Regions from separate parts of the Agrobacterium vaccinii genome, predicted to be linked through region 2. Evidence: riboswitches for the same ligand, from Rfam matches in the RefSeq annotation. Region 2 holds a riboswitch; the other holds the start of a gene.
The links. A riboswitch is a leader RNA that binds a small molecule or an ion and turns the genes downstream of it on or off. The one in region 2 is predicted to bind S-adenosylmethionine.

Region 1 (4,194 bases), 580 kb from region 2:
TCGTTACGCTGAAAAATTCAGAAAGGTGAGAAATGCGGCTGGCGTCTCCTCGAATGTAAGTATTCCCGCGCCGGCGCCGTGTCTAAAACAATTGAGGCAACAGAGTCGATTGAAGCAGCCAGAGAGTTGGCCAGGCATACGACCGTAAAGATGACCAAACGCTACAGCCGTGGTGACGGTCTAGATATGAGCCGTAAAGTTGCCGAAGCGCGGGCTAAAAACCGCACCTGACAAAAGTGGCGCGAAATTTCATTAAAGTTACTGGAGCGGGTGAAGGGAATCGAACCCTCGTATTCAGCTTGGGAAGCTGCTGCTCTACCATTGAGCTACACCCGCGCAGACCTGAGGGTCTGATAGTTCCTGGAGGCTGTCAAGCTTTGTGGTTATTCGGCGCGGAAGTGTTTGGACAGTTTCAGGCCCTGCGCTTGATAGTTGGAGCCCAGGCCCGAGCCGTAGAGGCCTTCGGGTTTGGTGAGCATGTGTTCATAGACGAGGCGGCCGACGATCTGGCCGTGTTCCAAGATGAAGGGGACTTCGTGGCTGCGGACTTCGAGGACGGCGCGGCTGCCGGTGCCGCCGGCGCTGGCGTGGCCGAAGCCGGGGTCGAAGAAGCCGGCGTAGTGGACGCGGAATTCGCCGACCAGCGGATCGAAGGGCGTCATTTCGGCAGCGTAGAGCGGTGGAACGTGGACGGCTTCCTGCGAGACGAGGATGTAGAATTCATCCGGATCGAGAATGAGTTCGGCTCGACCCCGCGAATAGATCGGGTCCCAGAAATCCAGCACGTCATGGGCCGCCTTCTGGTCGACATCGACAACCGCCGTGTGATGCTTGCCACGGTAGCCGATCAGCCCGAGCTCACCGAACCCCTGGAGATCGATGGACAGGGCAATGCCTCCGCCGGAGACGTTGGGCGTCTCGCTGGCAACCAGTATTTCACTTTCATGCAGGGCCAGCAGCTCGGTATCGGCCAGCACGGAATGGCCGATGCGGAAGCGGATTTGCGAGAGGCGCGAGCCCTGGCGCACGACGATGGGGAAGGTGCGCGGGCTGATTTCCAGATAAAGTGGGCCGTTATAGCCTGCTGGGATCTTGTCAAATTCCTGCGCGTGGTCGGTGATGACGCGGGTGAAAATATCGAGACGGCCCGTGGAGCTTTTCGGGTTTGCCGAGGCCGACATGCCCTGCGGAAGTGCGAGAGCTTCCATCAGTGGCACGATGTAGACGCAGCCGGTTTCCAGAACCGCGCCGTCGCTGAGATCGATCTCGTGCAGGCTGAGACGTGTGAGCTTTTCGATGACCTTTGTCGTGGGGCCGGGCATGAAGCTGGCGCGCACGCGATAGGCTTTCGCGCCCAGACGCAGATCGAGGCTGGCAGGCTGAATCTGGTCGGCATCCAGCGACCGTTCGCTCGTCAATTGGCCTGAAGCGAACAGTTCCCGGATCGCGCCATCCGCCAGTATGCCCGTCGTTCTCGTCATCTTTTGATCATCCCTTTTCACGGCGACAAAACCAAAAGCCAGGCATTGACGCAAGTCGTTAACGGAGTTATGGCAATCTTATCCCGTGGTGATTTGGCCGGTCGGCTTGCAGCCACGTTAAATAAGTGGCTAAAAAGACCGGGTGCGCTTGTAACCGGTCTGCTTTTGCGACCGGTTTTTTTGTTTGTAAGGTGATGACATGAGCAAGAAATGGCGCCCGGCAACGCAACTGGTTCACGGCGGTACGCTGCGGTCCGAATATGGCGAGACCTCTGAGGCAATCTATCTGACCCAAGGCTTCGTCTATGACAGCTCGGAAGCGGCGGAAGCCCGTTTCAAGGGCGAAACCGAGGGCTTCATCTACGCCCGCTACGCCAGCCCCACCAATGACATGTTTGAAAAGCGCATGTGCCTGCTGGAGGGTGCCGAAGATGCCCGCGCCACGGCATCCGGCATGGCTGCCGTCAGCGCCGCCATTTTGTGCCAGTTGAAGGCAGGCGATCACATCGTGGCTGCCCGCGCCCTGTTCGGCTCCTGCCGCTGGGTTGTTGAAACGCTGGCGCCGAAATACGGCATCGAGTGCACGCTGGTCGATGGTCGTGATCTGGCCAATTGGGAAAAGGCGATCCAGCCGAACACCCAGCTGTTCTTCCTTGAAAGCCCGACGAACCCGACGCTGGAAGTGGTCGATATTGCTGGCGTGGCCAAGCTCGCCAACCAGATCGACGCGAAAGTGGTGGTCGACAACGTGTTTGCCACGCCGCTTTTCCAGAAGCCATTGGAGTTGGGGGCGCATATCGTCGTCTACTCCGCAACCAAGCATATCGATGGCCAGGGCCGTTGCCTGGGTGGCGTCGTTCTCTCGGACAAGAAATGGATCGAGGAAGAGCTTCAGGATTATTTCCGCCACACCGGCCCTGCCCTTTCGCCTTTCAACGCATGGACGCTGTTGAAGGGTATCGAGACGCTGCCGCTGCGCGTGCGCCAGCAGACGGCGAATGCAGGCAAGATTGCAGATTTTCTCGCCGAGCAGAACAAGGTCGCCAAGGTCATCTACCCGGGCCGTGCCGACCATCCGCAGGCCGATATCATTGCCAAGCAGATGACGGGCGGCTCGACGCTGGTCTGCTTCGAATTGAAGGGCGGCAAGGAGGCGGCGTTCAAGCTGCAGAACGCGCTTGAAGTCGTCAAGATTTCCAACAATCTGGGCGATGCCAAGAGCCTGATTACACATCCCGGCACGACAACGCACAAGAACCTGACGGACGAGGCGCGTGCTGAGCTCGGTATTTCCGGCGGCACGTTGCGCCTGTCCTGCGGCATCGAGGACACCGACGACCTGTTGGAAGATTTCGCAGCAGCGCTGGCACAGGTCTCGGCCTAAGAGACCCTTAAGGCCCGGCATTATCAGCCGGGCCGCTTCTGTTTACCAATAAACTTATCCCTGACAGACGAAATGCACGGCTGTTTTGTAAAGCAAAGCTAATATGGGTCTTACCTTTCTTGACCACGGCCCGCGCCTGTAGTGTAGAATGTCTTGACAACAATGACTTAGGGCCCTGTGAATGTACCGTGCACTGACAAGAGAGATCGAGGTCACCGTAGACCCGTATTATCTTGAGGAGCAGTCCGACCCGGATGACAACCGCTACGTCTGGGGCTACACGGTCGTGATTTCCAACAACTCGGATATATCGGTGACGCTGGTCAGTCGCTACTGGCACATTACCGATGAAAATGGCCAAGTGGACGAGGTCTCCGGCCCCGGCGTGATCGGCGAACAGCCGCATCTGAAGCCCGGCGATACCTACGAATATTCATCTGGCTGCCCGCTGGATACGCCGTCCGGGCTGATGTTCGGCCATTACGAAATGCAGGCCGAGACGGGCGAGGTCTTCACCGTCGCCATTCCCGCCTTTTCCCTCGACAGCCCCGGATTGTCGCGCGTGCTGAATTGAACGAATACAGCTTACGGTTATGAATCGGGCCGTTTTTGTTATTTGTTCTTCCGGTTGCAATCCTTAAAACTTGTCGCGTCACCGTTTCTGGGAGGAAAACACATGACGCGATCTATCCTGCTGGCAGGCCCGGTGTTTCTCGGTCTGCTCGTTTCCACCTCGGAACTCGCGCAAAATCGAAGCAGCTTTCTCGTTCAGGATGACCGGACGGACCTGTCTTCCGCCACCGTCTCGGCCAATATGCAATGCAGCGTGCTTGCGGCGCAGACATTTGATGAGGTGACGATGCTGAGCGTCCGGCATGTGGAAGCGCAGGGCAAGGTGCCGGGCTTTTGCCATGTCACCGGATATATCCAACCCCAGATTCGGTTTGAAATTGCACTGCCGGACAGCTGGAATCGGCGCGTCTACATGTTCGGAAATGGCGGTTATGCCGGAGAGGATCTGGCCGCCCCGTCCCGCCTCGAGACGCGTAACGCTGCCTTGCAAAGGGGATTCATCAGCGTCCAGCAAAACACCGGTCATGACGCGAAAACCTATGATCTGGGAGACTTTGCGTCGGATATGGCGCTCCTGGTGGATTACGGTTCGCGGGCGGTCCACGTGACATTGCAAACGGCGAAGGCCGTCGCGGCACAGTATTATGACCGAGACCCCTCGTTCTCCTATTGGGATGGATGCTCGACCGGCGGTCGTCAGGGACTGATGGCGGCGCAGCGCTATCCCGGCGATTTCGATGGCATTCTGGCGGGTGC
Region 2 (4,194 bases):
CCAGGCAAAAGCCTGCGAACGGTCCGTAGTGGCGGCCATCGAGGCCCGGTACGGCTACGTTAAGCTTGAAGGCCGAGTAGAACTGCACGCCCGGCTCGGTGGTGTGGACCTCTAGCGTAACGTTTGAGGCGGGGGCATAGACGCGTGCCACTTTGCGCTTTGCCACGCGCTGTGGCGACAGGCAGAAATTGTGGTCGTAGGAAACCTGCTGGCCGTTTTCTTCACGCCGCATCGGGGTGGATGTGCGCAGGTCGAAGACGGTGCCGTCTACGGGGCGAATTTCTCCGGTCGGAATTTGCCGCTCGGTTGTTGGCAAATAATGGTCGGCTGCAATTTCGATCTCATGACCGAGTGCCGTTTCTGCGCCATCCAGATTGAAATAGGAGTGCTGGCAGATGTTGGCGATCGTCTGCGCGTCTGTGGTGGTTTCATAGGCTACGGAAAGCACGCCGCCTTCGCGGATCGTATAGGTCGCTCGTACGGTGCAATTTCCTGGATAACCGGCGCGGCCATCCGGGTCGACGATCTGCAACACCACATGGCTTGGGCCATGTTCCATGATCATCCAGTTGCGTTTGCCGATATTGTCGCTGCCGCCGTGGAGATGCGTGACGCCCTTCTCGTTCAGTTCCAGCTGATAGGCTTTGCCATCGATGCTGAATTTGCCGTCACCAATGCGGTTGGCGTTACGACCGGGTGTCGCGCCGAAATACGACGAATATTTCGGGTAATCATCGAAGTTATCGAAGCCGAGAACCAGCGGCGGCTGGTGTCCTTCGAGCCGGAGATCCTGAATGACCGCACCCCAGGTGATGACGTGAGCCGTCAGCCCACCGGCGGAAATCGTCACACGCTCCACCTTTTCGCCATTTGACGTCATGCCGAAATTTTCCCGTGCGCCAGCTTCGCTCATCGTGTCACTCTCCCGATCAATAAACAGGGCCGGACGTTGCTTTATTTTCCGCGCCCGCGCAATTGCTGAATTAGGCTTTGGTCTTGCCGATGTCCTGTGGGTCATACGGCGTTGTCTGGTAGATTTCGTTGATCCAGTTGCCGAAGAAGAGATGGGCGTGGCTGCGCCAGCGGTTCAACGGTGTCAGGTCCGGGTCGTTATGGGGGAAGTAGTCATGCGGCACCTTGATCGGCACGCCTGATTTCACATCGCGGAAATATTCTTCGGAAAGCGATGTGGAATCATATTCGACATGGTTGAACATGTAGAGCCGCTTGCCGATGCGCTCATGCACGAGACAAACCCCCATCTCCTCTGACTCCATCAGGATTTCGAGGTCGGGGTTCTTCTCGATGTCGGCGCGGCGCACCTCCGTCCAGCGGGAAACGGGCACCTGAAAATCATCCGAGAAACCGTTGAGATAAATGGATGCCGGGGAAAGATTGCGGTGGCGATAGACGCCGAACGCTTTCTCTTTCAACTCGTGTTTGGGAACGCCATGGAAATGGTAGATCGCGGCCATCGCGCCCCAGCAGACATTAAGCGTCGAATGGACGTTGGTCTGCGTCCAGTCGAAAATCTTCTGCATCTCGTCCCAGTAGGTCACGTCTTCATAGGTGAGTTTTTCGACCGGTGCGCCGGTGATGATGAAGCCATCGAACTTGCGGTGGCGCACCTCTTCCCAGGTTTCGTAAAAGGACAGAAGGTGTTCTTCCGGCGTATTCTTGGCGCGGTGACCACCGATGCGCACCAGCGACAGCTCCACCTGAAGCGGCGATGCGCCGACCAGTCGGGCCATCTGTATCTCGGTTTTGATCTTGTTGGGCATGAGATTGAGAAGCCCGATCTGCAGCGGGCGAATATCCTGCCGGATCGCCGCTGTTTCCGTCATGACCCGCACGCCCTCATTCACGAGGGTCTCGAAAGCAGGCAGCGTATCGGGTATCTTAATAGGCATCTCGAACTCTCACTTTCCTGGCAGCGCCGGCCCAGAAAACAAAAAACCGGCAGCGAAATCGCAGCCGGTCCTCGGAAATTGCCTGTTTCCTCGACCATTTAGCAACTTCTTTAAAGTGGCTGCAAGCCGGTCGGCAAATCACCACTGGCAGGTGTCATAATCCTGTCTGCGGCGAAAATCAATATCGCCGCATTGGCTGCGTTTCGGCCTTTCCTTGTCGTACCTTTCCGGGCTATGGCAGGACATGACCTCGGCGCATTTCACCATTTTGCTCGGCGGAACCATTACCGTCACGGATCGCCTGCAAAAGGCGGTGGCTGGGACGCGTGTGATCGCTGCCGATAGCGGCATGCGCCATGCCTCCGTGCTGGGGCTGACGCCTGAGCTTTGGGTAGGTGACTTCGACTCCTCGGATGCCGACCTGATGTCGCAATGGCCCGATACGCCACAACAGCCCTTTCCAGCCGCAAAAGGTGTGACGGATGGGGAAATTGCGGTGTCGGAAGCTCTGTCGCGTGGTGCGAAGCGGCTGACATTGGTCGGCGCTTTGGCTGGCGAAAGATCCGATCACGCCCTGTTCCATCTGCTCTACGCCGTCTCGCTGGCGGAACGCGGTTTCGATGTTGTATTGACCTCCGGCACGGAAGAAGCCTATCCGCTTCTGGCTACCGAGCTTGCGCTCGATCTGCCTGTCGGATCGCTGTTTTCCGTTGCGGGTTTCACGGCTCTTGATGGTCTCGACATCGAAAATGCGCGATACCCTCTTGCAGAATTTGCGCTTGCCTTTGGCTCGTCGCGCACTATTTCCAACGTGGCGGAAGGGCCTTTGCGCCTTCGCCTCAAAAGCGGCAAGGCCATCGTCCTTGCCCGTCCCTATGATTTGACCGGAGCCTGATGCCTTGGCACCCCCGATTCTGAAACTCGACGACATCAAGCTGACATTTGGCGTGACCCCGCTGCTCGACGGTGCAAACCTGCAAGTGGAACCGGGCGACCGCATCTGCCTTGTCGGACGCAATGGTTCCGGCAAATCGACGCTGATGAAAATTGCTGCCGGTCTGGTGGAAGCGCAATCGGGCGAGGTTTTCCGCCATCCGTCTGCGACGATCCGGTATCTGGAGCAGGCGCCGGATTTTGCCGGTTTCGAGACGGTTCAAGCCTATGCGGAAGCGGGTCTGGGACCGGGCGACGATGCTTATCGCGTCACCTATCTGCTTGAGCATCTGGGGCTGACGGGGCAGGAGCATCCATCCAGCCTTTCGGGCGGAGAGGCGCGCCGGGCAGCGCTTGTGCGCGTCATGGCGCCCGAACCCGATATTTTGATGCTCGACGAGCCCACCAACCATCTCGACCTGCCGACCATTGAGTGGCTGGAAGGAGAATTGCAGCAGACACGCAGCGCGCTGGTTCTGATTTCGCACGACCGTCGTTTTCTCGAAAAAGTCTCGACCGCTACCGTCTGGCTCGATCGCGGTACGTCGCGCCGTCTCAGCCGTGGCTTTGCCCATTTCGAGGAATGGCGCGACAAGGTGCTGGAAGAGGAAGAGCTGGAGCAGCACAAGCTCGGCAAGGCCATCGAGCGCGAAGAACACTGGATGCGGTATGGTGTCACCGCCCGCCGCAAGCGCAACATGCGCCGTGTGGGTGAGTTGCGCGATATGCGGGCTGCCTACCGTGGTCACAACGGCCCGCAAGGCACCGTTCAGGCGACGGCAGCCGAGGGGCGCGAATCCGGCAAGCTGGTCATCGAGGCCGAGGCCATCACCAAATCCTATGGCGAGCGGACCATCGTTGCGCCGTTTTCGCTGCGGGTCCACCGGGGCGATTGCATCGGCTTCGTAGGTCCCAACGGTGCAGGCAAGACGACATTGCTGAAAATGCTGACGGGCGAGTTGGCGCCCGATAGCGGCACGGTCAAGCTCGGCACCAAACTGGAAATCGCAACGCTCGACCAGAAGCGTGAAGACCTGAACCTCGAGGACACGCTCGCCCATTATTTGACGGACGGGCGTGGCGAAAACCTTCTCGTCAACGGCGAAGTGAAGCATGTCACGGGTTACATGAAGGATTTCCTGTTCCAGCCGGAGCAGGCCCGCACGCCCATTCGCAAATTGTCCGGTGGCGAGCGCGCGCGCTTGATGCTGGCACGTATTCTGGCAAAGCCGACCAATCTTCTGATCCTCGACGAACCGACCAACGATCTCGACATCGAAACGCTCGATCTGTTGCAGGAGATCGTCGCTGGCTTCTCTGGCACCGTCATTCTGGTCAGCCACGACCGCGA

Region 1: linked by a shared signal. The riboswitch ahead of HRR99_RS01400 (O-succinylhomoserine sulfhydrylase) and the one ahead of metA (homoserine O-acetyltransferase MetA) in region 2 are both predicted to bind S-adenosylmethionine.

The regions. Positions count from the first base shown of each region.
Region 1 is NZ_CP054150.1:277,114-281,307, reverse strand. Features, by position in the region: tRNA gene HRR99_RS01410 (tRNA-Gly) at 263-336, opposite strand; gene HRR99_RS01405 (2'-deoxycytidine 5'-triphosphate deaminase) at 384-1,481, opposite strand; SAM riboswitch at 1,557-1,635, shown strand; gene HRR99_RS01400 (O-succinylhomoserine sulfhydrylase) at 1,681-2,865, shown strand; gene apaG (Co2+/Mg2+ efflux protein ApaG) at 3,047-3,439, shown strand; gene HRR99_RS01390 (tannase/feruloyl esterase family alpha/beta hydrolase) at 3,542-4,194, shown strand, end outside.
Region 2 is NZ_CP054150.1:2,834,007-2,838,200, reverse strand. Features, by position in the region: gene HRR99_RS13845 (aldose epimerase family protein) at 1-913, opposite strand, end outside; gene metA (homoserine O-acetyltransferase MetA) at 984-1,910, opposite strand; SAM riboswitch at 1,989-2,065, opposite strand; gene HRR99_RS13835 (thiamine diphosphokinase) at 2,155-2,805, shown strand; gene HRR99_RS13830 (ABC-F family ATP-binding cassette domain-containing protein) at 2,810-4,194, shown strand, end outside.